DNA from 4 places in the Pseudomonas sp. PL-6 genome. Region 1 is predicted to be linked to each of the others. Evidence: predicted binding sites of a transcription regulator. Region 1 holds the regulator's gene; each other region holds the start of a gene.
The links. Region 1 encodes FliA, which starts transcription of late flagellar genes. Its sites were predicted from a motif close to CTAAAGTTTNNNNNNNNNNNGCCGNTAA; they were not measured.
Positions count from the first base shown of each region.

Region 1 (7,616 bases):
GACTTCGGCGCGGCAGCAGGCGCCACGGCGGCGGGCTCGGCACCAGCCGGCTCGGCCAGCCGCGACAGCGCCGCCAGCAGCTCGGCCGACGCCGGGGTCGGCTCGCTGCGCTCGCGCACCTGGCCGAACATGCCGTTGACCGCATCCAGGGCTTCGAGCACCACGTCCATCAGCTCGGCGTCGACGCGTCGCTCACCCTTGCGCAGGATGTCGAAGACGTTCTCGGCGATATGACAGCACTCCACCAGCTCGTTGAGCTGGAGGAATCCCGCCCCGCCCTTGACGGTATGGAAACCGCGGAAAATGGCGTTGAGCAGGTTCATGTCGTCCGGGCGGCTTTCCAGCTCGACCAACTGTTCGGACAACTGTTCGAGGATCTCGCCGGCCTCTACCAGGAAGTCCTGGAGGATTTCTTCATCGGCGCCGAAGCTCATAGGGGGGAACTCCTTAGAATCCTAGACTGGACAGCAGGTCGTCGACATCGTCCTGACTGGAGGCGACGTCATCACGCTTATCGGCATGAATCTGCGGACCTTCACCCCGAGATGGCTCTTTTAATTTTTCCTGTTCGGCGCGCAGCTGCTCATGGTCGTGCTGAATGCCGGCGAAACGGTCGACCTGGCTGGCCATCAGCACCAGTTTGAGCAGGTTGCTTTCCACCTCGGTGACCAGCTGGGTGACGCGCTTGATCACCTGCCCGGTGAGGTCCTGGTAGTCCTGCGCCAGCAGAATGTCGTTGAGATGACCGGACAGCTTGCTGCTGTCGCGCTCGCTGCGGGCGAGGAACAGCTCGATACGCTTGGCCAGCTCACGAAAGCCCTCGGCGCCCATCTCGCGGCGCATGAAGCGGCCCCATTCGGCGCTGAGGCTCTGCGCTTCGTCGCTGAGGTCGTTGACCAGCGGTGCGCTCTGCTCGACCAGGTCCATGGTGCGATTGGCCGCCTTCTCGGTCATGGTGACCACGTAATTCAGGCGCTCGGTGGCATCGGCGATCTGCGACAGCTCCTGGGCGTGCGGCATGCGCGGATCGAGCTGGAAGTTGACGATGGCGTTGTGCAGCTCGCGGGTCAGCTTGCCGACCTCGTGGTACAGCCCGCGGTCGCGGACCTTGTTGAGCTCGTTGATCAGTTGTACCGCGGCGCCGAAGTTGCCTTTTTCCAGGCTGTCGACCAACTCGCGGGCGTTGCTTTTCAGGGTCGACTCGAGGTCGCCCAAGATGGAGTCATCGTGTTCCATAGCACCCTCGCGGCCGACATCAGCCGTTGACCCGCTCGAAGATCTTCTCGATCTTTTCCTTCAGCACCTGGGCGGTGAAGGGTTTGACCACATAGCCGTTCACGCCGGCCTGGGCCGCCTCGATGATCTGATCGCGCTTGGCCTCGGCGGTGACCATCAGCACCGGCAGGTGCTTGAGGCGCTCGTCGGCGCGCACCGCACGCAGCAGGTCGATGCCGGTCATGCCGGGCATGTTCCAGTCGGTCACCAGGAAGTCGAAACTGCCGCTCTGCAGCATGGGCAGCGCCGAGGTGCCATCGTCGGCCTCTGCGGTGTTGGTGAAACCCAAATCACGCAAGAGGTTCTTGATGATCCGTCGCATCGTCGAGAAATCGTCAACGATGAGGATTTTCATGTTCTTGTCCAAGTCGACCTCCGTACAGTCCCAAACGTATTGCACACGCAATGACGTCCTTTAATCGTGAAACCGACTCAGCTGGCGCGCCACTCGCCCAGGCGCGCACGCAGACGCGCGGCGCACTGGCTGTGCAACTGGCTGACGCGCGACTCGCTGACCCCCAGCACTTCGCCGATTTCCTTCAAGTTCAGTTCTTCATCGTAATACAGCGCCAGCACCAGACGTTCGCGCTCCGGCAGACCGGCGATGGCCTCGGCCAATGCCGCCTGGAAGCGTTCGTCTTCGAGGTCCCGCGAAGGTTCGAGGTGGGTGTGCCCGGCGTCTTCGTGCAGCCCGCCGTGCTCGCCGTCCTGCAACAGGTCGTCGAAACTGAACAGGCGGCTGCCCAAAGTGTCGCCAAGGATGCCGTAGTAATCTTCCAGACTCAATTGGAGTTCGGCCGCAACCTCCTGATCTTTAGCGTCGCGCCCGGTTCTCGCTTCCACGACGCGGATCGCGTCGCTGACCATGCGGCTGTTGCGGTGCACCGAACGCGGCGCCCAGTCGCCCTTGCGCACTTCGTCGAGCATGGAGCCGCGGATGCGGATGCCGGCGAAGGTTTCGAAGCTGGCACCCTTGCTGGAGTCGTATTTACGCGAGGCCTCGAGCAGGCCGATCATGCCGGCCTGGATCAGGTCGTCGACCTGCACGCTGGCCGGCAGACGGGCCAGCAGGTGATAGGCGATACGTTTGACCAGAGGCGCATAGCGCTCGATCAACTGGTGCTGCGAATCCTGCGCCTGCGCCTTGTTGTACATACGAAGTCCAGAAGCTGCTGTCATACGGCGCTGTCTGCCGTCGGTTGCTGCACCAGACGTTCGACGAAAAACTCCAGATGGCCGCGGGGGTTGGCCGGCAGCGGCCAGGTATCGACCTTCTGGGCTATCGCCTTGAACGCCAGGGCGCACTTGGATCGTGGGAAGGCTTCGTAGACGGCGCGCTGCTTCTGCACGGCCTTGCGCACGCACTCGTCGTAGGGCACGGCGCCGACGTACTGCAGGGCGACGTCGAGGAAGCGATCGGTCACCTTGGTCAGCTTAGCAAAGAGGTTGCGCCCTTCCTGCGGGCTGTGGGCCATGTTGGCCAGCACGCGGAAGCGGCTGATGCCGTGGTCGCGGTTGAGCAGCTTGATCAGCGCGTAGGCATCGGTGATCGAGGTCGGCTCGTCGCACACCACCACCAGGATCTCCTGGGCGGCGCGGACGAAGCTGACCACCGCATCGCCGATGCCGGCGGCGGTGTCGATCACCAGCACGTCGAGATTCTCGCTGATCTCGCTGAACGCCTGGATCAGCCCGGCGTGCTGCATCGGCGAGAGGTTGACCATGCTCTGCGTGCCGGACGCCGCCGGCACGATGCGGATGCCGCCCGGCCCCTGCAGCAGCACGTCGCGCAGGTCGCACTCGCCGCTGATCACATCGGCCAGGGTGCGCTTGGGCGCCAGCCCCAGCAGAACGTCGACGTTGGCCAGGCCGAGGTCGGCGTCCATCAGCATCACCCGCCGACCGAGATCGGCCAGGGCCATGGACAGATTCACCGACACATTGGTCTTGCCGACGCCACCCTTGCCGCCGGTCACCGCGATCACCTGTACGGGATGCATACCCATGTTTTCTACACACCTTGTCTAACTTCGACTTGGCCATCCGGCCGTTCACTCCGGCGACGGCGTCGCCCGAGGGTGCAACATTCTCTTCTCGCTGCCTCAGCCGGCGCGTCGCGCCGGGCTCTGGTAGAGCCCGGCGAACAGCTGCGCCATGGCGTCCTCGCTCGGCTCCTCGGCGGCCTGCAGGCCCACCGCGCGGCTGACCAGTTGGTGGCTGCGCGGCACCTGCAGATCGTCCGGAATCCGCGGGCCGTCGGCGACATAGGCTACCGGCAGATGCTGGCTTATAGCCAGACCTAAAGCCTCGCCCAGGCTGGCGGCTTCGTCCAGCTTGGTCAGTATGCAGCCTGCCAGGCCGCAGCGCTTGTAACTATGGTAGGCGGCCTTGAGCACTTGGCTCTGGCTGGTGGCCGCCAGGACCAGGTAATTCTTCGCCTGCAGGCCGCGCGCCGCCAGGCTCTCCAGCTGCAGGCGCAGCGCCGGGTCGTTGCCCGGCAGACCGGCGGTGTCGATCAGTACCACGCGTTTCTTCGCCAGTGGCGCCAGGGCCTGCAGCAGCGACTGGCCAGGGTCGACCTGGGTCACCGACACGCCGAGGATGCGGCCCAGGGTCTTGAGCTGCTCCTGCGCGCCGATGCGATAGCTGTCCATGCTGACCAGGGCGACCTGCTGCGCGCCGTGCTTAAGCACGTAACGGGCCGCCAGCTTGGCCAGGGTGGTGGTCTTGCCCATGCCGGCGGGGCCGACCAGGGCGATCACCCCACCCTCTTCCAGCGGCTCGATTTTCGGCGTCTTGATCGCGTGAGCCAGGTAGGCCAGCAGCATGCGCCAAGCCTGGCGCGGCTCGGCGACGTCAGCGACCTTGTTCAGCAGCGCCTGCGACAGCTCGGCAGACAGGCCCATGCGCTGCAGGCGGCGCCAGAGGTTGGCCTGTTGCGGGCGGCGGGTCTGCAGCTGGCCCCAGGCGATGGAGCCGAGCTGCATTTCGATCAGTTCGCGCAGGCCGTGCAGTTCGAAGCGCATGGCGTCCAGCGCGCGCGGATCGACCGCAGGCTGCACCGGTGCAGGCTCGGCCGGGCGCTGCGGCTTGACCGGGGTGGCCGGCAATTCCGGCGCCACCAGCGACTCGTTGGCGAACAGCTGGCGATCCTTGCCGGCGTCCTGCTCGGCACGGGTGGCCAGTTCGGCCTGGGCGCTGGCGATGCGCGCCTGGGTCTTGCGCAGCTCGGCTTCCAGGGCCGGGTTCGGCCGTACCGGCGCCGGCGTCACCTGGTAATCCAGCGCAGCGGTCAGCTCGACGCCGCCGGCCACCCGGCGATTGCCGATGATCGCGGCATCGGCGCCCAGCTCGTCTCGCACCAGTTTCATGGCGGCCCGCATATCGGCGGCGAAGAAGCGTTTGACCTGCATGACCCTTTACCTCAGTTCTGGCCCACAGTGGCGACTATGGTGACCTGCTTGTTGTCCGGAATTTCCTGGTAGGCCAGCACGTGCATGCTGGAGACCGCCAACCGCGCGAAGCGCGACAACATCGCCCGAATCGGCCCGGCCACCAGCAGGATCACCGGCTTGCCGAGCATTTCCTGGCGCTGCGCCGCTTCCACCAGGGAACGCTGCAGCTTCTCGGCCATGCCCGGTTCGAGGAGGATGCCATCCTCGCTGCCCTGACCGGCCTTCTGCAGGCTATTGAGCAATATCTGTTCCAACCTGGGCTCGAGGGTGATCACAGGCAGCTCCGGCTCTAGTCCCACGATGCTTTGCACGATGGCGCGGGCCAGCGACACACGAACGGTGGCGACCATCGCGGCGGGATCTTGACTCTTCGGCGCGACGTTGGCGATCGCCTCGGCGATGGTGCGGATGTCGCGCACTGGTACCTGCTCCTGCAGCAGCGCCTGCAGCACCTTGAGCAGGGTCGACAGCGACACCAGCCCCGGCACCAGTTCCTCGGCCAGCTTCGGCGAGCTCTTGGCCAGCAGCTGCATGAGCTGCTGCACTTCCTCGTGTCCCAGCAGCTCGTGGGCGTGCTTGTGCAGGATCTGGTTGAGGTGGGTGGCGACCACGGTGCTGGCGTCGACCACGGTATAGCCCAGCGACTGCGCCTGGTCGCGCTGGCTGGGGTCGATCCACACCGCCTCCAGGCCGAACGCCGGATCCTTGGCGGCGATGCCGTTGAGCGGGCCGAACACCTGGCCGGGGTTGATCGCCAGCTCGCGGTCCGGGTAGACCTCGGCCTCGGCCACGCTGACGCCCATCAGGGTCAAGCGGTAGGCGTTGGGCGCCAGGTCGAGGTTGTCGCGGATATGCACCGAGGGCATGAGAAAGCCCATCTCCTGCGACAGCTTCTTGCGCACCCCCTTGATCCGCGCCAGCAGCTGCCCCCCCTGGTTGCGATCGACCAGCGGAATCAGCCGGTAGCCGACCTCCAGGCCGACCATGTCCACCGGGGTGACGTCGTCCCAGCCCAGCTCCTTGACCTCCTGCGCCTTCTGCGCCGGCAGCAGCTCCTGCTGGCGCTGCACTTCCCTGACCTCCTCTTCCTTGGTCTTGCGCTGCTTGTTGGCGATCCAGTAGGCGGCGCCGGCGGCCACCAGGCCCAGGCTGATAAAGGAGAAATGCGGCATGCCGGGCACCAGGCCCATGGTGATCATGATCGCCGCCGCCACCGCCAGCGCGCGCGGCGAAGCGAACATCTGCCGATTGACCTGGGCGCCCATGTCCTCGGAGGTGGACACCCGGGTCACCATCACCGCGGCGGCGGTGGACAGCAGCAGGGAGGGAATCTGCGCCACCAGGCCGTCGCCGATGGTCAGCAGGGTGTAGACCTTGCCCGCCTCGGCGAACGGCAGGCCGTGCTGCAGCACGCCGATGGCGATACCGCCGATCAGGTTGATGAAAAGAATCAGCAGGCCGGCGATGGCGTCGCCGCGGACGAACTTGCTGGCACCGTCCATCGAGCCGTAGAAATCGGCCTCCTGGGCCACCTCGCTGCGGCGCTTCTTGGCCTCGGCCTGATCGATCAGGCCGGCGTTGAGGTCGGCGTCGATGGCCATCTGCTTGCCGGGCATGGCGTCCAGGGTGAAACGCGCGCTGACCTCGGAGATGCGCCCGGCGCCCTTGGTGACCACCACGAAGTTGATGATCATCAGGATGGCGAACACCACGATACCAACTACGTAGTTGCCGCCGATCACCACCTCGCCGAAGGCCTGGATCACCTGCCCCGCAGCGCCGTGGCCCTCGTGGCCGTTGAGCAGCACCACGCGGGTCGAGGCGACGTTCAGCGCCAGACGCAGCAGGGTGGCCGCCAGCAGGATGGTGGGGAAGACGGCGAAATCCAGCGGTCGCAGGGCGTAGATGCTGACCAGCAAGACGACGATGGACAGGGCGATGCTGAAGGTGAACAGCACGTCGAGCAGAAAGGGCGGGATCGGCAGCATGACCATGCCGAGCATGACCAGCAGCAGCAGCGGGATACCCAGGTTGCCGTGGCGCAGACCCGCCAGGTTGCTGCGTACCTCTCCAATGATTTGTGCGCGATCTACTGCCACGTCCCTACCCCAGCCGATTCAATCTTTTGACGCGAAACTGCGCCCTGCTGGGGTAATGGCAAGAAGCGTTCCAGAAAGGTAGCGGCAAGCTACAAGCACGTAACACTTCCCGACCGCCAACTCCGCTCCTGTTGGGCTTCGCTGCGCTCAGCCCAACCTACCGATCCTTGGCGCGCACGGCGCACCCTACGAGCACGTAGGTTGGGTTGAGGAGCGCAGCGACGAAGCCCAACACTTCCCGCACACCAATTCTGCTTCTGTTGGGCTTCGCTGCGCTCAGCCCAACCAGGGTTCCACCCGCTTTATTCGTCGCGGCGCAGGTCCGGCGGGATCGGCAGGTCGGGCAGCGGCCCCGGGCGCTTGCCCTTGCCGGCCTGGTACTGGCGCAACTGGTAGACGTAGGCCAACACCTGGGCCACCGCCAGGTACAGGCCGGCGGGAATTTCCTGCTCCAGCTCGGTGGAGTAGTACACCGCCCGCGCCAGCGCCGGCGACTCCAGCAGCATGACCCGGTGCTCCTGGGCGATCTCGCGGATCTTCAGCGCCAGGAAGTCGCCGCCCTTGGCCAGCAGCAGCGGCGCGCCGCCCTTGTCCGGGTCGTACTTGAGCGCCACGGCGAAGTGGGTCGGGTTGGTGATCACCACATCGGCCTGCGGCACCGCCTGCATCATGCGGCGTTCGGCCATCTCGCGCTGCAGCTGGCGGATGCGCCCCTTGACCTCGGGCTTGCCCTCGGTGTCCTTGTATTCGTCGCGCACCTCCTGCTTGGTCATCATCAGCTTCTGCT
Region 1 is NZ_CM134189.1:2,007,430-2,015,045, reverse strand. It holds gene ACW9UL_RS09385 (chemotaxis protein CheA) at 1-434, opposite strand, end outside; gene ACW9UL_RS09380 (protein phosphatase CheZ) at 448-1,236, opposite strand; gene ACW9UL_RS09375 (chemotaxis response regulator CheY) at 1,256-1,630, opposite strand; gene fliA (RNA polymerase sigma factor FliA) at 1,708-2,454, opposite strand; gene fleN (flagellar synthesis regulator FleN) at 2,451-3,281, opposite strand; gene flhF (flagellar biosynthesis GTPase FlhF) at 3,378-4,688, opposite strand; gene flhA (flagellar biosynthesis protein FlhA) at 4,700-6,829, opposite strand; gene flhB (flagellar biosynthesis protein FlhB) at 7,132-7,616, opposite strand, start outside.

Region 2 (7,616 bases), 120 kb from region 1:
CAGGCGCGACAGCTCCTGGCTGGCGGCGCTGGTCTGGTTGGCACCGGCCGAGCTCTGCAGCGACAGGTCGCGGATGTTGACCAGGTTGCGGTCCACCTCGCGCGCCACCTGCGCCTGCTCTTCCGAGGCGCTGGCGATCACCAGATTGCGCTCGTTGATCGAGGCGATCGCCTGGGCGATCTGCTCCAGCGCCGTGCCGGCGGCCTGCGCCACCTCCAGGGTGGAACGGGCGCGGCCGTTGCTGCTGTGCATCGCCCCCACGGCCTGGTCGGTGCCGCTCTGGATGCCGCCGATCATCTGCTCGATTTCCTGGGTCGACTGCTGGGTGCGATGGGCCAGCGCCCGCACCTCGTCGGCGACCACGGCGAAGCCGCGGCCAGCGTCGCCGGCCCGCGCGGCCTCGATGGCGGCGTTGAGCGCCAGCAGGTTGGTCTGCTCGGCGATGGAGCGGATCACGTCGAGCACCTTGCTGATCTCGCGCACCCGCTCGGCCAGCTGCTCGACCTGCCCGGAGGTGCTGTTCACGTCCTCGGCCAGCTGACTGATCGAGCTGACGGTCTGGCGCACCTGCTCGCGGCCCTGCTGGGCGACCTGGTTGGACTCGCGCGAGGCCTCCGAAGTGCTCACCGCGTTGCGCGCCACCTCCTCCACCGCCGCGGTCATCTGGTTGACCGCAGTGGCGGCCTGTTCGATCTCGGTGTTCTGCTGGTGCAGGCCGCGGCTCGAGTCCTCGGTCACCGCGTGCAGCTCCTCGGACGCCGAGGCCAGCTGGTTGGAGGAGTCGGCGATGCTCTGGATGGTGCTGCGCAGGCTCTGCTGCATGCTTTTCAGCGCCGCCAGCAGGCGCGCCGGCTCGTCGTTGCCGAGCACCTGGATCGACTGGGTCAGATCGCCCGAAGCCACCACCTCGGCTACCCGCACCGCTTCGGTCAGCGGCGCGACGATGCTGCGGGTCAGCAGCAGCGCCAGCGCCACGGTGGCCAGGGCCGCCAGCAGCAGCATGCCGATGACCCAGGCGCGCGCCGACTCGAATACCGCGCCGGCGCGCTGCGCCGCGGCCGAAGCGGCGTTGCGGTTGAGTTCCGAGAGCTCGCGCAGGCCACGGGCCATGGCATCGGCGTGCTGGTTGAGCACGCCGCCGGCGACCGCGATCGCGGCATCGAAATCGCCGCGGCGCACCGCCTCGACTATCCGCCCCTGCTCCTGCAGGTAGGCCGTCTCGGCCCGTTTGAAGTCGTCGTAGAGACGACGTTCCTCGCTGGTGGTGATGCGCTGCTCGTAAGCCGTTTGCGCCTTGGCGAGCATGGCACGCAGCTCCTCGGCCAGGCGCAGGTTGTTCTGCACCTGCTCCGGTTCGCGGTTGAGCATCAGGCGCAGGGTGATGGCGCGCAGGCGCAGCGCGTCCTGACTCACCTCGGCCAGCGCCAGCACGCTGGGCAGCCAGTTTTCGTCGACCTCGGTGGACTGCTTGCGCATCTCCGCCATCTGCAACAGAGAGAAGGCGCCGAGCAGCAGCACCAGCAGTGCCACCAGTCCAAAACCCAGGGCCGCCCGCGGGGCGATGGCAAGATTACGCAGCGACATTGATGGTGCTCCTGTTGTCGGCAACCCACCGCCATTCCTGACTGCAGGTCTGAAGAGATTCAGCTAACTACTTAATTTCCCTTGTATCGGCTCGTGCCTTGGACGCTTGATGGGGCGCACGAAAATTTTCTGCACACATGCCGAAGGCGCCCCGCGGGGCGCCTTCGTTTGGCGAGCGGATGCTTCAGGCCGCCTCCTCCAGCTCCTCTACCTTGCGCTTGCCGCGCAGGCGCGGCAGCAGCATCGGCACCCGTTGACGATAGCTGCGGTACTGCGGATACGCCCGCAGCAGGTCGCGCTCCTCGAAGACGATGGCCAGCAGGATGTAGGCGCTGGTGGCCAGGGCAAACAGCAGGTGGGTGGCGCTCATCTGCGGCGTGCACCAGAAGGCGAAGAACCAGCCCAGGTACAGCGGGTGGCGCACCAGCTTGTAAACCCCCGGGGTCTGGAACGGCAGCGCGGTGTAGGGCCGGCCGAGCAGTTGCAGCCACACCTGGCGCAGGCCGAACAGGTCGAAATGGTTGATCAGGAAGGTGCTGTACAGCACCAGCGCCCAACCGAAGCCGAAGCCGGCGTTGAGCAGCAGGCGCCCGCTGCGGTTGTCGATCTCCCAGATCATCCCGCCCAGCGGCTGCCAGAAGTAGAACAGGGCGATCAGCGCCAGGCTGGAAAACAGCACGTAGGTGCTGCGCTCCGCTTCGGCCGGGATGATTCGCGTCCACAGGGCCTTGAAGGCCGGGCGCGCCATCACACTGTGCTGCACGGCGAACAGGGTCAGCAGCAACAGGTCGATCGCCAAGGCGTCGGCCAGGGGCAACAGCGGTTCACCGTCTATGGTACGCGGCGCCGCCGGCAGATTGCCGACGAAGGCCATGGCGTAGAGAAAGGTGGCCAGGAACAGGGCGTAGCAGGCAAGGCCGTAGATAAAAATGGCAAGGCGTTTCATGAGGAGTCCTCGATGCGCGGGCGCGCGCCTGATGTTCGTCTAGGCAATCAGTTCAGTTCCATGTAGCGGCGCGTCAGTTCGGGGTTCTGCGCCAGGTAGATGCACAGCATGCGGTCGCCGGCGGCGCACGCCTTGCGGCGGCGCGCGGCGCCGTGCTGGCGCGGCGCCGTCTCGCCGGCGGCCTGGCTCGGGCTCATGCGCCCGGGGGTGAAGAATGGGAGTTTCATGGGATGTTGCCTCGTGGTGGTTGGGGGCTGCAGGCTGTTGCCGAGCCCTGAGGCCAGCTTGCCGAGCCCCTGTATCGCCACGATGGCGCCGTGCTGCGCCTTTGTATGCCTTGAGTATCAGCGGGTATCAGCCGCCAGTTGGGCGCTCAGCCAGGCGTACAGGCGGCCCTGGTCCAGCGGCTTGTGCAGCAGCGCGCGCACGCCCTGGGCCAGCACCTCGGCCTCCTCGAGACGCTCGCTGAAGCCGGTATAGAGGGCGATCGGCAGATCGGCGCGGGCGGCCAGCAGGCGCCGCGCCAGTTGCAGACCGGTCAGGCGCGGCATGCACTGGTCGATGATCGCCAGGTCCCAGGCGTAGGGATCGGCCAGCAGCTCCGCGCTGGCCTGCTCGGCGTCGCACCACAGGCGCGTGTGCAGCCCCCAGCCGGCCAGACGCTCGCAGACGAACTCGCCGACCAGGCGCTCGTCGTCGATCACCGCCACCCGCCCACACAGCGCCGGCCAGGCATGCGCGGCGGCCACCTGCGCCGTCACCGCGCGCGCCGGCGCACCGGCCTCGGCCTGCGGCGGCAGACAGATCTCGAAGCTGCTGCCCTGGCCCGGGCGGCTGTGCACGCGGATATGCCCGCCGTACTCGTGAACGATGCCGTGGGCCATCGACAGGCCCATGCCGCTGCCCTGCCCCGGCGCCTTGGTGCTGAAGAACGGCTCGAACATGTGCAGCTGCACCGCCTCGGCGATACCCGGCCCGGAGTCGCTGACCCGCAGCACCAGGTAGTCGCCGGCAAACGCCTGCTGACAGGAGGCACAGATGCCGTGCGGCTGCAGGCCGCGCTGCAGTTCGATGCGCAGGCGGCCGCTGCCGGCCATGGCGTCGCGGGCATTGATGCACAGGTTCATCAGCACCTGCTCCAGCTGCAGCGGATCGACCCGCGCCAGCGGCAGCGCCTGGGCCAGTTGCAGGTCGATCTCGATGCTGCTCGGCAGGGTCGACTGCAACAGCTGGCGGAACTCGCCGATCAGCTGGTCGAGCGCCACCGCCTGCGCCTGGCCGCGCCCGCCGCGGCTGAAGGTGAGCATCTGCTGGATCAGGTCGCGGGCCTTCTCCGCCGAGTGCTGCACCCGCGTCAGGTAGTGGCTCAGGCGTTCGTCGCCCTGACGCTCGGCCAGTTCCTCGGCCATCACCGTGTAGCCGAGCATGCTGGTCAGCAGGTTGTTGAAGTCATGGGCGATGCCGCCGGTCAAATGGCCGATGGCCTCCATGCGCTGGGCCTGGCGCAGCTGCTGCTCCAGATCGGCGCGCTGCTGCTCGGCCTGACGGCGCTCGGTGATGTCGCGCAGAAAGCCGATGAACTGGCTGCCCTGGGCGCCCTGCACCACCGTGATGGCCAGTTCGGCGGGAAACTCCTGACCGTCGGCGCGCATCGCCTGGACCTCGACCCGACGCCCCAGGAAGGCGCCCTCGCCGGTCGCCAGATAGCGGCGGAAGCCCTGGTTGTGGGCTGCGCGATGCGGCAGCGGGATGATCAGCTCGGCCAGCTCGCGGCCCAGCGCCTGCTCGCGGCGATAGCCGAAACACTGCTCGGCGGCCGGGTTGAAGGTGGTCACGCGGCCCTCGGCGTCCATGCCGATGATGCAGTCCAGGGCGCTGGCGACTATGGTGCGGTACTGCTGCTCGCTGGCGCGCAGCGCGCATTCGGCCTCCTTGCGCTGGCTGATCTCGCGGGTGAAGGCGAGGATACGCTCGACACCGCCGATATTGGCCCGCTTCAGGCACACCTCGTCCCAGTGCAGGCTGCCGTCGCGGTTGCGCCGGTGCCACTCGAAGCGCTGCGGGCCCTCATCGCGGGCCCGCGCCAGCCAGCCCTGGGCCTCGACCCCGGTGTAGGGTGGATAGCCGGCGCAGAAGGCGTCGAGCGGCAGGCTGAGCATCTGCGCGTGGCTGTAGCCATACAGGGCGCAGGCGCGCGGGTTGATGTCGAGCAGCGCGCCGCTGTCCAGTTCGTGGACGAAAATGGCGTCCTCCGAGGCCTCGAAGATCGCCCGGTAGCTGGCCTCGGCGTCCAGCCGCTGCAGCTCGGCGGCGGCGCGCACCGAGAAGATCCGCAGCACCGACTCGACCCGGCTGCGCTCGGGCAGCGCGTGGCGATGGCCGACGGCGATCAGCCCCAGCGGCCGGCCGTCGCTGGCGAACAGCGGGTAGCCGGCGTAGCTGTCGAGGCCCAGGTGGCTCAGACTGTCGTCGCCCGGGTAGCAGTGCGCCAGGTTGCACTCGACCAGGTGGAAGGCCTGACCAAAGACCTCCTCGCAGGGCGTGCCGGCGATGCTGTAGGTCAGGTTGGGCAGCAGCTGGCCGTCGAAGTACAGCGCCAGGGTGCTCAGGCGCCGGGCATCGGGATCGCAGACGCGGCTGACGAAGGCGAAATCGGCCTGCAGCGAGCGCGCCAGGTAGCGGGCGATGGCCTCGAACACCGCCTCGCCGGTGGCCGCCGAGACGCCGAGGGCGACGTGACGCAGGGCCTCCTCGACCCGCTTGCGCTCGCTGATGTCGGTGGAGATGCCGCACACCGCGATGACCCGGTGGCGCTCGTCGAACAGCGGGAACTTGCTCGACAGGTAGACCCAGCTGCGCTCGCGCAGCAGCAGCTGCTCCTCGAATTCGATGGAGTGGCCGAGGCTGGCCACGCTGAGGTCGTTGCTACGCAGGGCGTCGGCCACCTGCACCGGGAACAGCTCGTGGTCGCTGCGCCCGAGCACCTGCGCGGCGCTGAGCTGGAAGAAGCGCTCGAAGGCCGGGTTGACCAAGCGGTAGCGGCCGTCGAGGTCCTTGATGTAGATGACCGCACTGCTGTTGTCGACGATCTGCCGCAGCGGGTGGTCGAGATCGCTGGTCACCAGGGCCGGGAGCGGGTGCATGGCGGACCTCCGCACAGGGGCTATGGCGCCAGTATAGGAAGGCGCGCGACGTCCCTGGCCGCCGGCAGGCACAGTGAAACAATTGAAACATTGCGCAGCGGCCTTAGCCGCGAACAGCCACTAGGGCAGCGTCGGTTCAGCGGGTCACCAGCATATAGCCGACACCGCGCAGGGTACGGATGATCTGCGGCTTCTCCGGGTCGTCCTCGAGCTTGCGCCGCAGGCGGGCGATGCGGATGTCGATGGAGCGGTCGAAGGGATTCCAGTCGCGGTTCTGCGTCAGGTTGAGCAACTGGTCGCGCGACAGCGGCCGGTTGGGGCGCTGGGCGAAGGCCTGCAGCAGGTCGAACTCCATGGCGGTCAGCTCGATCTCGCCGCCCTGCTCGTCGAGCAGCTGGCGGCGCTGCAGGTCGAGACGGAAGCGGCCGAGGCACACGCCGCCGTCCGAGGTTGGCGCCTCCTCGCCGGCGTGTCGGTAGCGGCGCAGCACGCTCTTGACCCGCGCCAGCAGCTCGCGTGGGTCGAAGGGCTTGGCCAGGTAGTCGTCGGCGCCCACTTCCAGGCCGATGATGCGGTCGACCGGGCTGCCGGCGCCGGAAATCATGATCACCGGCAGGTCGTGGCGTTCGCGCAGAAAGCGCGCCAGGCTCAGGCCGTCCTCGCCGGGCAGGCCGACGTCGAGCAGGACCAGGTCCGGCAGGCCGTCCTGCAGCGCCTGGCGCAGCGCCGCGCTGTCGGCGCAGCCGTGCACCGCATAGCCGTGACCGCCGAGGTAGTCCTGCAGCAGCTGCCGCACCTCGCCGTCGTCGTCCACCACCAGTACCCGCTGCCCGTCCGCCATCGCCCTGCCCTGCGCCGCTCCTTTCACAGCATAGGCCGGGACGGCGGATCAACGTACCTGAAAGCGCTGTTCGGCCAGCTTGCGGTCGCCCTGGAACACCATGAAGTGCCATTCGCCGGGCACCACCTCGTGATGTTCGCTGAACTCGAAGGCCATCACGTCCTGCGGCGCACCGGCCACCAGCTGCTGCCGCACCTCGAACTTGTCGTGGCGCTGGCCGTCCGGGGTGACTACGCCGGGGGTGAAATACAGCAGGGTCAGCGGCTCGTCGCCCTCGCGCTTGCCCACCAGGCGGTAGCGCAGGCCGAACTTGGTGCCGAGCTTGGCGGGCACCTGCTCGGTGCGCTGGATGTCCTGGTTGCTGCGGGTCAGCACCCGCTCGCCGGCCTCGAAGTCCTGATACTGGCTGGTGAAGATGCCGTATTCCACCGGCCCCTCCACCCGCACCTCGGCCTGAACGGCGGCGGCGCAAGCGAACAGACCGGCCACGGCGGCCACTTGAATTGGGTGCATGTCGCGCTCCTTGTTGAGATCGGCGCGAGCCTATGACGCCCAGATGACAGCCTGATGACGGCCGCGCTAGCGGTTCAGCTCGGCCTGCACCTTGCGCGGCAGCACGGCGAGGAAGTTGTCGCGCGCCACCTGCTGCGCCACGTCCGGCGGCAACGCATCGAGGAAGGGGACGAACCCCCTCATGTACTCGCCCAGGCTGCCGAAGCGGCCGACCACGTCGGAGCCGAGCATGAAACGCTGCGGATAGCTGCTGACCAGGTGCACCCAGTCCGCATCCGCCTTGCCGTTCTCGTCCAGCAAGTAGGGGCGCAGCATGGTCCAGGACAGGTCGATATACAGATTGGGGTACTCGCCGAGCATGCGCTCGAGGGTAGGCAGGAGGAAATCCAGCTTGTCCTGATGCCGGTGAATTTCCATGCTGGTGCCGGCATGCGCCCAGATGAAGCGCACGTGCGGGTGGTTGCGCAGCGGGTCTTCGATCTCCTGCAGGTAGAGCGGGTTGCGCTCGCGCTTGGAGGTGATGTTGGAGTGCAGCATCACCGGCAGATCGTACTCGGCAGCCAGGTGGAAGACCCGCGTCAGCGCCTCG
Region 2 is NZ_CM134189.1:2,130,384-2,137,999, reverse strand. It holds gene ACW9UL_RS09965 (methyl-accepting chemotaxis protein) at 1-1,584, opposite strand, end outside; gene mddA (methanethiol S-methyltransferase) at 1,769-2,530, opposite strand; gene ACW9UL_RS09955 (hypothetical protein) at 2,578-2,757, opposite strand; gene ACW9UL_RS09950 (PAS domain-containing hybrid sensor histidine kinase/response regulator) at 2,875-5,673, opposite strand; gene ACW9UL_RS09945 (response regulator) at 5,810-6,514, opposite strand; gene ACW9UL_RS09940 (DUF3859 domain-containing protein) at 6,563-7,027, opposite strand; gene ACW9UL_RS09935 (amidohydrolase family protein) at 7,094-7,616, opposite strand, start outside.
Region 2: ACW9UL_RS09965 (methyl-accepting chemotaxis protein) is a predicted target of FliA. The motif match lies at 1,599-1,626, and genes of this name have one in related genera.

Region 3 (7,616 bases), 1.9 Mb from region 1:
GGCCGCAAGACCGCCAACGTGGTGCTCAACACCGCCTTCCGCCAGCTGGCCATGGCGGTGGACACCCATATCTTCCGGGTCAGCAACCGCACCGGCATCGCCCCCGGCAAGAACGTGCTGGAGGTGGAGAAGAAGCTGCTCAAGTTCGTGCCCAAGGACTATCTGCTCGACGCCCACCACTGGCTGATCCTGCATGGCCGTTACGTCTGCACCGCGCGCAAACCGCGCTGCGGCGCCTGCCGCATCGAGGATCTGTGCGAGTACAAGGCGAAGACCTCGGACGATTGATCGACCATTGATCCGGGCGATCATCCGATTGAAAAAATCTTTTTTACCCGCTCTATTTTTGCCGCTATAAGGTGCGCAAATGGCCCCGGAGCCTGGAGTGGAACATATGAGCACTGACAAAGAAGACCTCGAACTGGACGAAGACTTTGTCGCGGAAGAATCGGACGATGCCGAGCCTGCGGTGGAAGTCGCCAAGACCAACCTGACCAAGCGCCGCATCATCGACAACTTCCTCGAAGAGCGACGCCTGCACAAGCAGCTGGCCGAGTACGACTTCGACATCTGACGGTCGAGTCGGATAAAAAAGCCCCGCACAATGCGGGGCTTTTTCGTGGCGGCGATAACCTCAGTCCTTGCGCGACGGCGACAGCAGCTCGATCTTGTAGCCGTCCGGATCTTCCACAAAGGCCAGGATGCTCGAACCGTGCTTCATCGGCCCCGGTTCGCGGGTGATCTTGCCGCCGCGCGAGCGGATGTCCTCGCAGGCCTTGTAGACGTCGGCCACTTCCAGGGCGATATGGCCGTAGCCGGTGCCCAGCTCGTAGCTGTCCACGCCCCAGTTGTGGGTCAGTTCGATCACGCTGTTGTGCGCCTCGTCGCCGTAACCGACGAAGGCCAGGGTGAACTCGCCGTCCGGGTAGTCCTTGCGGCGCAGCAGGGTCATGCCCAGCACTTCGGTGTAGAAGGCGATGGATTTGTCCAGGTTGCCGACGCGCAGCATGGTATGCAGCAGTCTCATCAGGTTTCTCCTCAACGATTGGCCGTGATCTCGGCCCTAAAAAGAAACCCCGGCTCGTGGCCGGGGTTCCTCTGACACGGTGCAAGCAGTCTATCAGATCAGCTTACGGCCCTTGCCGGCGGCGATGCGCATGCGCAGGGCGTTGAGCTTGATGAAGCCGGCCGCGTCCTGCTGGTTGTAGGCGCCGCCATCTTCTTCGAAGGTGGCGATATTGGCGTCGAACAGCGAGTCGTCGGACTTGCGGCCGGTGACGATGACGTTGCCCTTGTACAGTTTCAGGCGCACCACGCCGTTCACGTTGGCCTGGGAGGCGTCGATCATCTGCTGCAGCATCAGACGCTCCGGGCTCCACCAGAAACCGTTGTAGATCAGGCTGGCGTATTTCGGCATCAGCTCGTCTTTCAGGTGGGCCACTTCACGGTCGAGGGTGATCGACTCGATGGCGCGGTGGGCGCGCAGCATGATGGTGCCGCCGGGCGTCTCGTAGCAGCCGCGCGACTTCATGCCGACATAGCGGTTTTCCACGATGTCCAGACGGCCGATGCCGTTCTCGCCGCCGATGCGGTTCAGCTCGGCCAGCACCTGAGCCGGGGTCATGGCCTTGCCGTCGATGGCGACGATGTCACCGGCCTGGTAGGTCAGCTCGATATAGGTCGGTGCGTCCGGAGCTGCCTCAGGCGAGACAGTCCATTTCCACATGTCTTCTTCGTGCTCGGTCCAGGTGTCTTCCAGCACGCCGCCCTCGTAAGAGATGTGCAGCAGGTTGGCGTCCATGGAGTACGGCGACTTCTTCTTGCCGTGGCGCTCGATCGGGATGGCGTGCTTCTCGGCGTAGTCCATCAGCTTCTCGCGCGACAGCAGGTCCCACTCGCGCCAGGGGGCGATGACCTTCACGCCCGGCTTCAGTGCGTAGGCGCCCAGCTCGAAGCGCACCTGGTCGTTGCCCTTGCCGGTGGCGCCGTGGGAGATGGCGTCGGCGCCAGTCTCGTTGGCGATCTCGATCAGGCGCTTGGCGATCAGCGGACGGGCGATGGAGGTACCCAGCAGGTACTCGCCTTCGTAGATGGTGTTGGCGCGGAACATGGGGTAGACGAAATCGCGGACGAACTCTTCGCGCAGGTCGTCGATGTAGATTTCCTTGACGCCCATTGCCTGGGCCTTGGCACGGGCCGGCTCGACCTCCTCGCCCTGGCCGAGGTCGGCGGTGAAGGTCACCACTTCGCAGTTATAGGTATCTTGCAGCCACTTGAGGATCACCGAGGTGTCCAGGCCACCGGAATAGGCCAGAACTACCTTTTTGACGTCCGCCATGCCATCACTCCACGGGTTGTACGGTAAAACCCGTGATTCTACTGACCCTGCGGGCCAATTTACAGGGGCGCGACAGCTTGTGACGACGAAGCGACGCCGTTTTTCGCCTCAGGACGGCGTGCTGCCGGCCGGATCGGCCGGGGCGCTCGGCGCAGCGTCAGGCGCCGTGCTCGGCGGCGCGACCTCGGCCGGCGGCAGGCGATCCAGGCGCAGGGTGGCGCGGCGGTTCTTGGCGCGGTTGGCCTCGTTGTTGTTGGGTACCAGCGGGTAGCGCTCGCCATGAAAACGCAGGGTGATCTGCTCCACCGGCACGCCGCCGGCCACCAGGTACTCCTGCACCGCCAGGGCGCGCCGGCGCGACAGGTCGCGGTTGGTCAGGCGGTTACCGCTGTTGTCGGCGTGGCCGTCGATCTGGAAGCTGTTGATGCTGGGGTCGGCCTTGATGAAGTCGAGGACGATGTCCAGCTTGGCGCGGGCCATGGCGTCCAGCTCGATACCGCCGCCGGGAAAGCCGATCTGCGCCTGGCGGATCTGCTCGAAGTTGACCGGCAGCAGCTTGGCGGTGCAGGCCTGGTAGTCCTCGTAGGCCTTGTGGAACTTCACCGGCAGCAGGCGCACCTCGAGGCTGTCGCCGCCGTTGAGGGTGCGGTGGCGTACCAGCGGGCTGCGCCCTTCCAGCAGACCGGTCAGCAGCCGCGCGCCCTGCTCATGGGAGCTATTGAACGGTACCTCGCCGTTGCCGACGCTGACCACGCCCAGGTGGATGTCGCCGCGCCCCGGTTGCCAGGGCGCTGCCGCCGCCAGCAGGGTCGCCGAGCCGGCGCCGAGCCAGCGTTCACGCGCCTTGAGGCGGAAGGTCACCTGCTCGCCGGCACGGCGCACGAACTCGCCGCTGCCGAACTGGCTGATCGGCTGGCTCAGGCGGCACTCGAACTGATCGCCCTCGACCTTCCATTCCACCTGTTCCAGGCGGGTCTGAAAGCTGACGGCGTGCGCCGGCAGGCTCAGGGCCAGGCCGGCCAGCAGACAGGGAAGGACAAGACGGGGCTGGCGCACGACGGGCTCCACGAATACACGGTTCTCCCTAGGTATCGGTGCCTTGGCGAAAAACTGTAGGGGCGAATTGCTTCGCGCACCGCTCGTGTCGGCACGCAAAATCCGCCGGCGCGACGTCGTCCGTCCCGCCCACAGCGCATTTTCCGGCGGTTTCCGGTAGCATTCCGCTCACGTTTTACCCGCCTGGAAGCTCCCATGTCCGACCGCCTGACTCTCCTGCGTCCCGATGACTGGCACATTCACCTGCGCGATGGCGCGGTGCTGCCGCACACCGTCGGCGACGTCGCGCGCACCTTCGCCCGCGCCATCATCATGCCCAACCTGGTACCGCCGGTACGCAACGCCGCCGAGGCCGACGCCTATCGCCAGCGCATCCTGGCCGCACGCCCGGCCGGCAGCCGCTTCGAGCCGCTGATGGTGCTCTACCTCACCGACAACACGAGCCCCGAGGACGTGCGCCAGGCCAAGGCCGCCGGCTTCGTCCACGCCGCCAAGCTGTACCCGGCCGGCGCCACCACCAACTCCGATTCGGGCGTGACCAGCATCGACAAGATCTTCCCGGTGCTGGAAGCCATGGCCGAGGTGGGCATGCCGCTGCTGGTGCACGGCGAGGTGACCCGCGCCGAGATCGACGTGTTCGACCGCGAGAAGGCCTTTATCGACGAGCACCTGCGCCGTGTGGTCGAGCGCTTCCCCACGCTGAAAGTGGTGTTCGAGCACATCACCACCCGCGACGCGGTGCAGTTCGTCGAGGCCGCGCCGGCCAACGTTGGCGCCACCATCACCGCCCATCATCTGCTGTACAACCGCAACCACATGCTGGTCGGCGGCATCCGCCCGCACTTCTATTGCCTGCCGATCCTCAAGCGCAACGTGCACCAGGAAGCCCTGCTCGACGCCGCCGTCAGCGGCAGCCGCAAGTTCTTCCTCGGCACCGACTCGGCGCCGCACGCCAAGCACGCCAAGGAAGCCGCCTGCGGCTGCGCCGGCTGCTACACCGCCTATGCCGCCATCGAGCTGTACGCCGAGGCCTTCGAGCAGCGCGGTGCACTGAACAAGCTGGAAGGCTTCGCCAGCTGCCACGGCCCGGACTTCTACGGCCTGCCGCGCAACAGCGACTCGATTACCCTGGTGCGCCAGGACTGGACCGCCCCGGCCAGCCTGCCGCTGGGCGAGCAGACGGTGATCCCCCTGCGCGCCGGCGAAACCCTGCGCTGGAAGCTGCTGGAGGGCCAGGCGTGAGCGAAGAGCATTACGACGACGAACTCGATCCCAGCCTGCCGTCCGGCCCGCGCACGCCCATGGCGGCGCGCTTTCGCGGCTACCTGCCGGTGGTGGTGGACGTCGAGACCGGCGGTTTCAACTGCGCCACCGACGCCCTGCTGGAGATCGCCGCAACCACCATCGCCATGGACGAGAGCGGCTTCCTCTACCCGGATCACACCCACTTCTTCCGCATCGAGCCGTTCGAAGGCGCCAATATCGAGGCGGCGGCGCTGGAGTTCACCGGGATCAAGCTGGATCACCCGCTGCGCATGGCGGTGAGCGAAGAGCACGCCCTCGGCGAGATCTTCAAGGGCCTGCGCAAGTCGATCAAATCGGCCGGCTGCAAGCGCGCCATCCTGGTCGGCCACAACAGCAGCTTCGACCTGGGCTTCCTCAACGCCGCGGTGGCCCGTTGCGGCATCAAGCGCAACCCCTTCCACCCCTTCTCCAGCTTCGACACCGCCACCCTGGCCGGCCTCGCCTACGGCCAGACCGTACTGGCCAAGGCCTGCCAGACCGCCGGCATCGAGTTCGACGGCAAGGAGGCGCACTCGGCGCGCTACGACACCGAGAAGACCGCCGAGCTGTTCTGCGGCATCGTCAACCGCTGGAAGGAAATGGGCGGCTGGGACGAGTTCGACCACTAAGCCGTTGCGCGGCAATCAGTCCCCACCAGAAACCGGCCTCGCGCCGGTTTTTTTGCCGATGCCCCATCGCGTCTGGCCGCCCGGCCTCGCAGGCTGCAGCCCAGTGATGCGCACCACCCGCCCCGACCACTCGACCCTTTTGCCGGCTGCCGGCCGGCGCCAGGCGCAGTCAAAAACTCTTCCGGATTTTTCCTGGCCGCGGCCGCCACGGCGGCAACCGTTCGTCAGCCAGCCAGGTCTCTAGTGCGGGCATTTGCAAGAGTTCTTTGACAAGCATTCTCATTAACATTAGTATCCGTCGCATCAAACAGATCCACCAAGACGAGCCTTGCTTATGTACGTCTGCCTCTGTGAAGGTGTCACCGATACGCAAATCCGCGACGCGGTCTATGAAGGCTGCTGCAGCTACCGTGAAGTGCGCAGCACCCTTGGCATCGCTAGCCAGTGCGGCAAGTGCGCCTGCCTGGCCAAGCAGGTGGTCCGCGAAACCATCGGCGAAGTGCAGAGCAGCCAGGCCGCCCTGGCCTACCCCGCCGGCTTCGTCGCTGCCTGAGTCAGCCCGCTCGCATAAGAAACCGGATCGGCGATCCGGTTTTTTTATGCCCTGCCATCCCTGGTACCCCCGCCAAGGCCGCTGAAAACGCGCACCCGTAGCCCGGATGCAATCCGGGGCAGGCGTCCCGATTGCATGCGGCATACGCCAGGCCAATAAAAAACCGGATCGAGGATCCGGTTTTCGTTGGGGCGAAGAACCTTGGACTCAGCGATAAGCCTCGAACAGCCCCGTCGCCCCCATGCCGCCGCCAACGCACATGGTAACGATGCCGTAGCGCAGCTGGCGGAGCTGCAGCTCGCGCACCAGATGGCCGACCTGGCGCGAGCCGGTCATGCCGAAGGGGTGGCCGATGGAGATGGAGCCGCCGTTGACGTTGTACTTGGCGTTGTCGATCTCCAGCTTGTCGCGGCAGTACAGGCACTGCGAGGCGAAGGCTTCGTTGAGCTCCCACAGGTCGATGTCGTCGACCGTCAGGCCTTTGGCCTTGAGCAGCTTGGGCACCGAGAACACCGGGCCGATGCCCATCTCGTCGGGCTCGCAGCCAGCCACGGTGAAGCCACGGAAATACGCCTTGGGCGTCAGGCCCAACTCGAGCGCTTTCTCCAGGCTCATCACCAGGGTCATGGAGGCGCCGTCGGAAAGCTGCGAGGCATTGCCGGCGGTGACACTGCCGGCCGGATCGAAAGCCGGCTGCAGCGCGGCCAGGGATTCGAGGCTGGTGTCCGGGCGGTTGCAGTCGTCCGCCTCGACCACGCCGTCGACGATCCGCTTCTCGCCGCTGGCCTTGTCCTCGACCTGGTACTTCACCGCCATCGGTACGATTTCGTCGGCGAACAGCCCCTCGGCCTGGGCGCGCGCGGTGCGCTGCTGGCTCTGCAGGGCATAGGCGTCCTGGGCCTCGCGGCTGATGCCGTAGCGGTTGGCGACGATCTCGGCGGTCTTGCCCATGGGGTAGTAGATGCCGGGATTTTCCTGCTGCAGCAGCGGGTTGAACAGCTTGTCCATGTTCATGCTTTTCAGGGTCATGGTGATGGACTCGACGCCACCGGCGACGATGATCTCGCTGCAGCCGGACGCCACCTGGTTGGCGGCGATGGCGATGGCCTGCAGGCCCGAGGAGCAGAAGCGGTTGAGGGTCATGCCCGCCACCGGGTTGCCCAGGCGCGACAGCACCGCGACGTTGCGGCCGATGTTCATGCCCTGCGCGCCCTCGTTGGAGCCGGCGCCGACGATGCAGTCGTCGACCTGCTTCGGATCGATGCCGTTGCGCACCAGCAGCGCGTCGACGCAGTGGGCGGCCATGTCGTCCGGCCGGGTCAGGTTGAACTTGCCGCGGAAGGACTTGGCCAGGCCAGTCCGCACGCTGTCGACTATCACCACTTCACGCATGACGCACCTCGTTGTTATTGGATGGCGGATATGGCGAAGATAAATCCGTCCGATCCCGGGGCGCGACCATCATTGATCCGGCGTATGCACCTCAATCCTTGGCGAAGGCCGCCTCGATCGCCTGGTTGATGGTGCGCAGCACCTTGACCCGGGCAAAGCGCTTGTCGTTGGCTTCCACCAGGGTCCAGGGGGCGATCTCGGTGCTGGTACGGTCGACCATGTCGCCCACCGCGTCGGCGTATTGCGGCCACTTGTCGCGGTTGCGCCAGTCTTCCTCGGTGATCTTGAAACGCTTGAAGGGGATCTGCTCGCGCTCCTGGAAGCGCGCCAGCTGAGTGTCCTGGTCGATGGACAGCCAGAACTT
Region 3 is NZ_CM134189.1:3,885,491-3,893,106, forward strand. It holds gene nth (endonuclease III) at 1-288, shown strand, start outside; gene ACW9UL_RS16690 (PA3496 family putative envelope integrity protein) at 395-574, shown strand; gene gloA (lactoylglutathione lyase) at 635-1,027, opposite strand; gene ACW9UL_RS16700 (argininosuccinate synthase) at 1,121-2,338, opposite strand; gene ACW9UL_RS16705 (flagellar protein MotY) at 2,447-3,394, opposite strand; gene pyrC (dihydroorotase) at 3,590-4,636, shown strand; gene rnt (ribonuclease T) at 4,633-5,307, shown strand; gene ACW9UL_RS16720 (bacterioferritin-associated ferredoxin) at 5,642-5,860, shown strand; gene ACW9UL_RS16725 (thiolase family protein) at 6,068-7,252, opposite strand; gene pap (polyphosphate:AMP phosphotransferase) at 7,344-7,616, opposite strand, start outside.
Region 3: ACW9UL_RS16705 (flagellar protein MotY) is a predicted target of FliA. The motif match lies at 3,427-3,454, and genes of this name have one in related genera.

Region 4 (7,616 bases), 1.4 Mb from region 1:
GTCCTCGACCCGGGCCTCGCTCATGTTCACCTGGTAGCGCTTGGCGAACCAGGTGATCAGCGGGTTCTTCAGCCAGCCGATGCGGCATTCGGCGACGCAGCCGATCAGCCGCGACAGCAGGTGGTGGGGCAGCAGGTACTGGCTGAGGATAAACAGGCGTTGTTTCATCGTGTGTCCTTGAGGGTTCGGAGCCGGTGCTGAGGCAGCCGGCGCGTGCAGCTGATTGGGGCCGGGTTCAGCGCTCGATCGGGGTATCGGGCAGGTTGCCCCACTCGGCCCAGGAGCCGGCGTAGGCCTTGACCCGCGGATAGCCCAGCGCCTTGGCCACCACGTAGGTGAAGCCGGAGCGGCGGTGGGTCTGGCAGTGGGTGATCACTTCCTTGTCGGGGGTGATGCCCAGATCCTGCAGCACTTCGGCGATGTCGTCGCGGATGCGCAGGCCGCGCTGCGGATCCATGCCGGCGGTCCACTCGAAGTTGACCGCACCGGGGATATGGCCGCCGCGCGCCGAGCTGAGTTTCTCGCCACGGTATTCGTCCGCGCCGCGGGCGTCCCAGATCGCCAGGTCGGCGGCGCCCAGGCGCGCCTGCACATAGTCACGGCTGGCCGTCGGCTCGTCGTGCAGGGTCAGCGCCACCGGCGTGTGCTGCGCCGGCGGGCTGTCCTGGCTCAGTGCGCGGCCCTCGCCGATCCAGGCCTGCAGGCCGCCATTGAGGAAGTGGTAGCGGCTGTGGCCGATCACGTCGAGCAGCCAGATGAAGCGCCCGGCCCAGGGGCCGCCCTCGTCGTCGTAGACCACGTAGGTGGCGTCCGGACGATGGCCCAGTTCGGCGAACAGCGCTTCGAGCTGCGCCTGTGGCGGGATCAGGCCGGGGGCGGGCGGGCGGCCCAGCTGGGTGCGCTTGCTGTCGACCCAGCGCGCGCCGGGGATATGCCCGGCGGCATAGCGCGCCGCGCCGCTGAGGTCGACCAGGATCAGCTCGGCGGCGTCCAGGCGGCTGGCCAGCTCGGCGGGCTCGATCACCAGGGGCAGGTTGGCGAAGGCGGACATGGAGGCCTCCTCGAATGAAAAGAGGCCGATTGTAGCGGAAAGGGCTAGCGCCCGCGCCTGGCGAAGCTGGCCAGGGCGCGCTCGATGCATTGCACGGTTTTACCGAAGGCCTGCAGGCCGAGCTCGTTGAACGGCTGGCCGCCCTGGTCGGCGACCAGCAGCATGACCACCCGGCCATTGCTGGCCAGCGAGCGCAGCAGCAGGTGTTCGCCGGGGAACAGCGCCTTCAGGCTGCCCGGCAGCAGGGCGGAGAACTGGGCGATATTGGCCGGGCTCAGGCGCAGCTGACCGGGTTCGGCGAGCAGCCGGCGCAGCACCTGGCTGTGCGCCGGGTCCAGGCTCAGGGCGCTGGCGCCCGGCTCCAGCCCCGCCTGCTGCTGGGCCTGCAGGCGGCTGTGCTGACGATCGGCGAGTAGCAGCAGTACCCGGTTCAGGCCGCAGGCTTGCACGGCGTCGCGGGCGCAGGCGGTCAGCTGCAGGACGTTGGCGAAGGCGCTGGGCTCAGCCAGCAGGCGGGCGCAGTGCTGGCGCCAGGCGTCGAGGGCGTCGCTTCTGGGCGCCGGCGCCGGGCTGCGTGACGGGTTGAGGCGACGGGCGTCCCAGGGCCAGAGCAGGGCCTGGGCCGGGTGCCAGGGCTGGGCGTCGTGGTTCAGGCGGGCGCTGCTCACCGCGTGTCGGTGCACTTCCTGCTGCACCTCGGCCAGCGGCAGCTGCAGGTAGAGCCCGGTCAGGCGCTGCCAGCGCAGGCTGTGCGGGGCGTTCCAGGCCTGGTGCGCCGACAGCGCCAGGCCGTTGGCCAGCAGCACGCAGTTGCTCGGCTGGGTCAGCCAGCGGCGCAAGGGGATGTCGGCATCAAGCAACTGCTGCTGGTGCAGCGGGTGCTGGTTGTCGCGGGCGATATGCAGCGCCTTGACCAGCAGGCGGCGGTCGCGCTCCAGCAGGCGGTAGCCCTGCACTATCCACTCCGGCAGGCGCCAGCGTTCGGCCAGTTGCAGGCACAGCTGCAGCAGCGGTACGCCGAGCAGCTCCTGCTCCACCTTGGTCGGCCGCTTGCCCTTGACCAGGACGCGCTGCTCCCAGGCCTCGAACAGCTGCGGATGGGCACATAGCAGCGGCCAGAGCGGGGCGAGAAACAGCAGGCTGCAGCCATGCAGTTCGTTCCACAGGCGCGCCAGACGTGCGCCGAACAGGCCGCGCGCCTGTTGGCTGGCATGCTGGCTGATCAGCAGGAGTTGGCGCAGGGCCAGCGGGATTTCCCCTGCCGGCAGGGCGGGGGCCTGGTTGAGCAGGGTTTCGCAGCGCTTCAGGCCGAGGCGGGCCAGCGCCGTCTCCAGGCTGTCGGCCGGGTCGCTGAGGGTGCCGCCGGCCTGGTTGGCCTCGCGCAGCACCTGCAGGGCAAAGGTCGGGCTGAGTTCGATCGCCTCGGCGATCTCGCCCCAGGTGCGACGCCCGTCGCCGAGGGTGCGCCGCAGGCGTGCATGCTGCTCCTGCTCGATCGGCAGGGGCAGCTTGGCCAGCTGGTGCAGCCAGGCGTCGAGGGTGCGTGGCAGGGGCTTTGGCGTCGACATGTGAGTTGAGCCGAACTGGCTTTTGACCTTAACTGGCTATAGTCTGGCGTATAAGTTCCGATAATTAGAAGGGTTGTTTTTAATAACCCTCTCTCTTGGCTCTGCAAGCACTCTTCTATGGCAAAAATCATCGGCATCATCGTGGTTCTGGGCTGCGTCTTCGGCGGCTTCGTCCTGTCCGGCGGGCAGTTCATGGCGCTCGTTCATCCCTACGAAGTGCTGATCATCGGTGGTGCGGCGCTGGGCGGCTTCCTCCAGGCCAACCCGGGCAGCATGTTCATGACGGTATTCAAGAAGTCGGTGAGCATGTTCGGCACCCGCTTCACCCACACCTATTACCTGGAAGTGCTCAAGCTGCTCTACGAGATCCTCAACAAGAGCCGCCGCGAAGGCATGATGGCCATCGAGGCGGACATCGAGGACCCCAACGCCAGCCCGATCTTCAGCAAGTACCCAGGTGTGCTCAAGGACGCGCGGATGACCGCCTTCATCTGCGACTACCTGCGCATCATGTCCTCCGGCAACATGGCCCCGCACGAGCTGGAGGGCCTGTTCGACATGGAACTGGCCAGCCTCAAGGAGGATGTGGAGCACCCCGCCCATGCGGTGGCCAAGGTCGCCGACGGCCTGCCGGCCATGGGTATCGTCGCCGCGGTGCTGGGCATCGTCATCACCATGTCGATCCTCGCCGAGGCGGACAACGCGCAGATTGGCGAGAAGGTCGCTACCGCGCTGGTCGGCACCTTCCTCGGCATCCTCGCCTCCTATGGCTTTTTCGGCCCGCTGTCGGTGGCGCTGGAGCACGACGCCAAGGAGGAGGTCAACCTTTACGAGGCGATCAAGGCGACCCTGGTGGCCTCGGCCTCGGGCATGCCGCCGAGCCTGGCGGTGGAGTTCGGCCGCAAGGTGCTGTTCCCGGCGCACCGGCCGAGCTTCACCGAGCTCGAACAGGCCATGCGCGGCAACTAAGCCATGGAAAACAACCAGCCGATCATCGTCAAACGCGGCAAGAAGCGCGCCGGCGGGCACCACGGCGGCGCCTGGAAGATCGCCTTCGCCGACTTCGCCACGGCCATGATGGCGTTCTTCCTGGTGATGTGGTTGATGTCCTCGGCCACCCCGGAGCAGAAGAAGGCCATTTCCGGTTACTTCCAGGACCCCATCGGCTTCACCGAGAGCGCCAGCCCGCACGCCATCGATCTCGGCGGCACGCCGACGCCGGCGCCGGATCGCACCCTCAATCCGGAAATCCAGGATCAGCCCGACAGCCAGGACGTGGAGATCGACGCCGACCAGGTCGAGACCCTGGCCGACAAGCTGGAGCGCGAGCGCCTGGAGCTGCTGCTGCAGGAACTGCAGAACAAGGTAGACGAGAACCCCGAGCTGCAGCGCTTCAAGGACCAGATCCTGTTCGAGATCACCCAGGACGGCCTGCGCATCCAGATCATGGACGCCGAGAACCGGCCGATGTTCGCCCTCGGCAGCGCCGAGCTGCAGCCCTATTTCGAGGACATCCTGCTGGCCATGGCCGACACCATTCGCGCGGTGCCGAACAAGATCAGCGTCAGCGGCCACACCGACGCCAAACCCTTCGTCGGTCGCGGCGATTTCGGCAACTGGGAGCTGTCGGCCAATCGCGCCAACGCTGCGCGGCGCACCCTGATCGCCGGCGGCTATGCCGACGAGCAGGTGGCGCGGGTGGTCGGTTACGCCTCTTCGGCCCTGTTCGACCGCGACGACCCCTTCAATCCGGTCAACCGGCGCATCGACATCATCGTGCTGACCAAGAAGGCGCAGCGCGCCATCGAGGGTGAGCAGGGCAGCGACGAAGCGCCGCCGGCACCTGCCGAGGCCGCACCGGCGGCGCCCGGCGCGACCGACGAGCCGCTGCCGGGCGAGCAGGTGCGCGAGCGCTTGAACATCTTCGAGGACGGCGCGCTGCAGTTCGATCGGCCGGTCGACCAGTAGGCCTCGGCCTCCCGCTTACTGGCGCAGGTCGGCGCCGCTCAATACTCGTCTTCGGGCAGGCTGGCGAGGATATGCCGGTAGCTGGCCATGCGCTGCGGCTGGATGCGCCCTTCCTCCAGGGCCAGGAGCAGCGCGCAACCCGGCTCGCGGTCGTGCTTGCAGTCGCGGAAGCGGCAGCGCCCGAGCAAGTCGTGGAATTCGATAAAGCCGGCTTCCACGTCATCCCTGCTGACGTGGCCGAGACCGAATTCGCGGATGCCGGGCGAGTCGATCAGCTGGCCGCCGCCGGGAAAGTGGAACAGCCGCGCGGTGGTGGTGGTGTGGGTGCCCTTGCCGGTCAGCTCCGACAGCGCGCCGACGCGGGTATCGACCCCGGGCAGCAGGCTGTTGACCAGCGACGACTTGCCCACCCCTGACTGGCCGACGAACACGCTGACGTGGCCGTCCAGGCGCTTCTTCAGCTGCTCCATGCCGTCGCCCTGATGAGCCGAGACCTCCAGCAGCGGGTAGCCGAGCTGGCGGTAGACGCCGAGCAGCGCGTTAAGCGCCACCTCGTTCTTGGTGTCGATCAGGTCGGCCTTGTTCAGCAGCAGCAGCGGGCGGATGCCGGCATGCTCGGCGGCCACCAGGTAGCGGTCGATCAGGTTGGCGTGCGGCTCGGGCAGCGGGGCGAAGACGATGACGATCTGGTCGACGTTGGCCGCCACCGGCTTGAGCGCGCCGCGCATGTCCGGCCGGCACAGCTCGCTGCGCCGCGGCAGCTGGGCGACTATCACGCCGTCGCCCTGGTTGCCGGCGCGCCACACCACCTGGTCGCCGGTGACCAGCGCTGGCAGGTTGGCGCGCAGGTGGCAGCGGAAGGTCTGGCCAGCCAGCTCGCCCTGCAGCGCCTCGATCTCCACCTGTACGCCGAAGTGGGCGATCACCAGGCCGGTCTGCTCCGGGCCCAGGTCGCCGCCTTCCAGGGCCTCGACGGCGCGCGATTCGCGCTTGGCGGCGCGGGCCGCGCGTTCGCCCTGGATCTTTTCGATGCGCCAGCTCTGGCGGCGGTTGAGTTGGCGTTTGGCCATGGGGATTCCGAGTGGGTAGAGTTGCCGGGAAACAAGCCGCGCGAGTTTAGCATGGGCACCGCGGCCTCGATTTGACCTTCAGGGGGCGGGATGGACGAACGCGAAGGGGCGCTGCAGCGGCCGTGGCGCCGGGTAATGCTGGCCCAGGGGCTGGCCGTCGTCCTGCTGCTGGCGGCGGTCTACGGGCTGGCGCTGCTGTCGTCGCTGCGCCTGCCGCTGTGGCTGGCGGCGCTGGCGCAGGGGGCGCTGGCGGCGGCCATCGGCTGGCGCCTGGGGTTGTCGCGCTGGTGGCTGGGGATCAACCTGGCCTTCCTGCCGGCGCTGTGGCTGCTGCAGCAGGCGGCGCTGCCGGGCTGGCTCTACCTGCTGGGCTTTGCCCTGCTGCTGCTGGTCAACTGGAACAGCCTGCACGAGCGCGTGCCGCTGAGGTACAGCGGCACGCGCGCGCGCCAGCAACTGGGCGATTGGCTGGCGGCGCGCGAGGCGCCGCCGCGTTTCGTCGACCTCGGTTGCGGCACCGCCGGCACCCTGCTGCACCTGGCGCGGCGCTTCCCGCGCGGACGCTTCGTCGGCGTCGAGAGCGCGCCGCTGCTGTTTCTCCTGGCCTGGCTGCGCTGCCTGGGGCAGGGCAACTGCAGCATCCGCTACGGGAGCCTGTGGCGTACCGAGTTGGCACCGTTCGACGTCGTCTACTGCTTCCTCTCGCCGGTGCCGATGGCGCGCCTGTGGGCCAAGGCGCGGGAGGAGATGGCGCCCGGCAGCTGGTTGATCAGCAACAGCTTCGCCATCCCCGGGGTGGCCCCAAATGCCGTGCGCGAACTGAACCAGGGGCGGCAGACGCAGTTGCTGCTGTGGCAGATCGGCGGCGCCGTAATCCGCTAGACTTGCCGCCTGAGCCAAGGAGCCGCACACCATGCAGAACCCCAACAACCTGATCTGGATCGACCTGGAGATGACCGGCCTGGAGCCGGAGCGGGACGTGATCATCGAGATGGCCACCATCGTCACCGACAGCGAACTGAACGTGCTGGCCGAGGGCCCGGTGATCGCCATCCACCAGAGCGACGCGGCGCTGGCCGCGATGGACGAGTGGAACACCCGCACCCACGGCCAGAGCGGCCTGACCCAGCGCGTGCGCGAGAGCCGCATCGACACCGCGGCGGCCGAGGCGCAGACCCTCGCCTTCCTCGAGCAGTGGGTGCCCAAGGGTAAATCGCCGATCTGCGGCAATAGCATCGGTCAGGATCGGCGCTTCCTCTACAAGTACATGCCCAATCTGGAAGCCTACTTCCACTACCGCTATCTGGACGTCTCGACCCTGAAGATTCTCGCCGGCATGTGGGCGCCGCAGGTCAGGGACAGCTTCCAGAAGACCGCCACCCACCAGGCGCTGGACGATATCCGCGAGTCCATCGCCGAGCTGCGTCATTACCGCGAGCATTTCCTCAAGGTCTGAGCCGGGCGCAGGGGGTTGTCGCCGGCAGGCTGGCGCTGAGCCTAGCGCAGTCCAGCTGCGGGGATGGCGCGTTGGGCTACGGCGCTGCGCGCCTCAACCCAACCCACGGTCCTGGTGCCGCGCCAGCGCCCACTCGACATGCTCGCGTACCAGTTCCGACGGATGCTCGCGCCTCGCCTGCAATGCCTCCAGCACCGGGATGGTCGAGGGCGCATTGCCCAGGCCGACCGCCAGGTTGCGCAGCCAGCGCTCGTAGCCGGCGCGGCGCAGCGGCGAGCCTTCGGTGCGGGCCAGAAACTCCTCTTCGCTCCACAGGAACAGCTCGGCCAGGCCGGCGTTGTCCAGGCCGTGGCGCGGCTGGAAGTCGCCCTGCGCGGTGGGGTGGGCGAAGCGGTTCCACGGACAGACGATCTGGCAGTCGTCGCAGCCGAACACCCGGTTGCCGATGGGCTCACGCAGTTCGACCGGAATCGACCCCTTCAGCTCGATGGTGAGATAGGAGA
Region 4 is NZ_CM134189.1:607,226-614,841, forward strand. It holds gene asd (archaetidylserine decarboxylase) at 1-168, opposite strand, end outside; gene ACW9UL_RS02690 (rhodanese-like domain-containing protein) at 236-1,051, opposite strand; gene ACW9UL_RS02695 (HDOD domain-containing protein) at 1,096-2,619, opposite strand; gene motA (flagellar motor stator protein MotA) at 2,737-3,588, shown strand; gene motB (flagellar motor protein MotB) at 3,592-4,587, shown strand; gene rsgA (small ribosomal subunit biogenesis GTPase RsgA) at 4,626-5,657, opposite strand; gene ACW9UL_RS02715 (class I SAM-dependent methyltransferase) at 5,748-6,539, shown strand; gene orn (oligoribonuclease) at 6,571-7,113, shown strand; gene queG (tRNA epoxyqueuosine(34) reductase QueG) at 7,207-7,616, opposite strand, start outside.
Region 4: motA (flagellar motor stator protein MotA) is a predicted target of FliA. The motif match lies at 2,656-2,683, and genes of this name have one in related genera.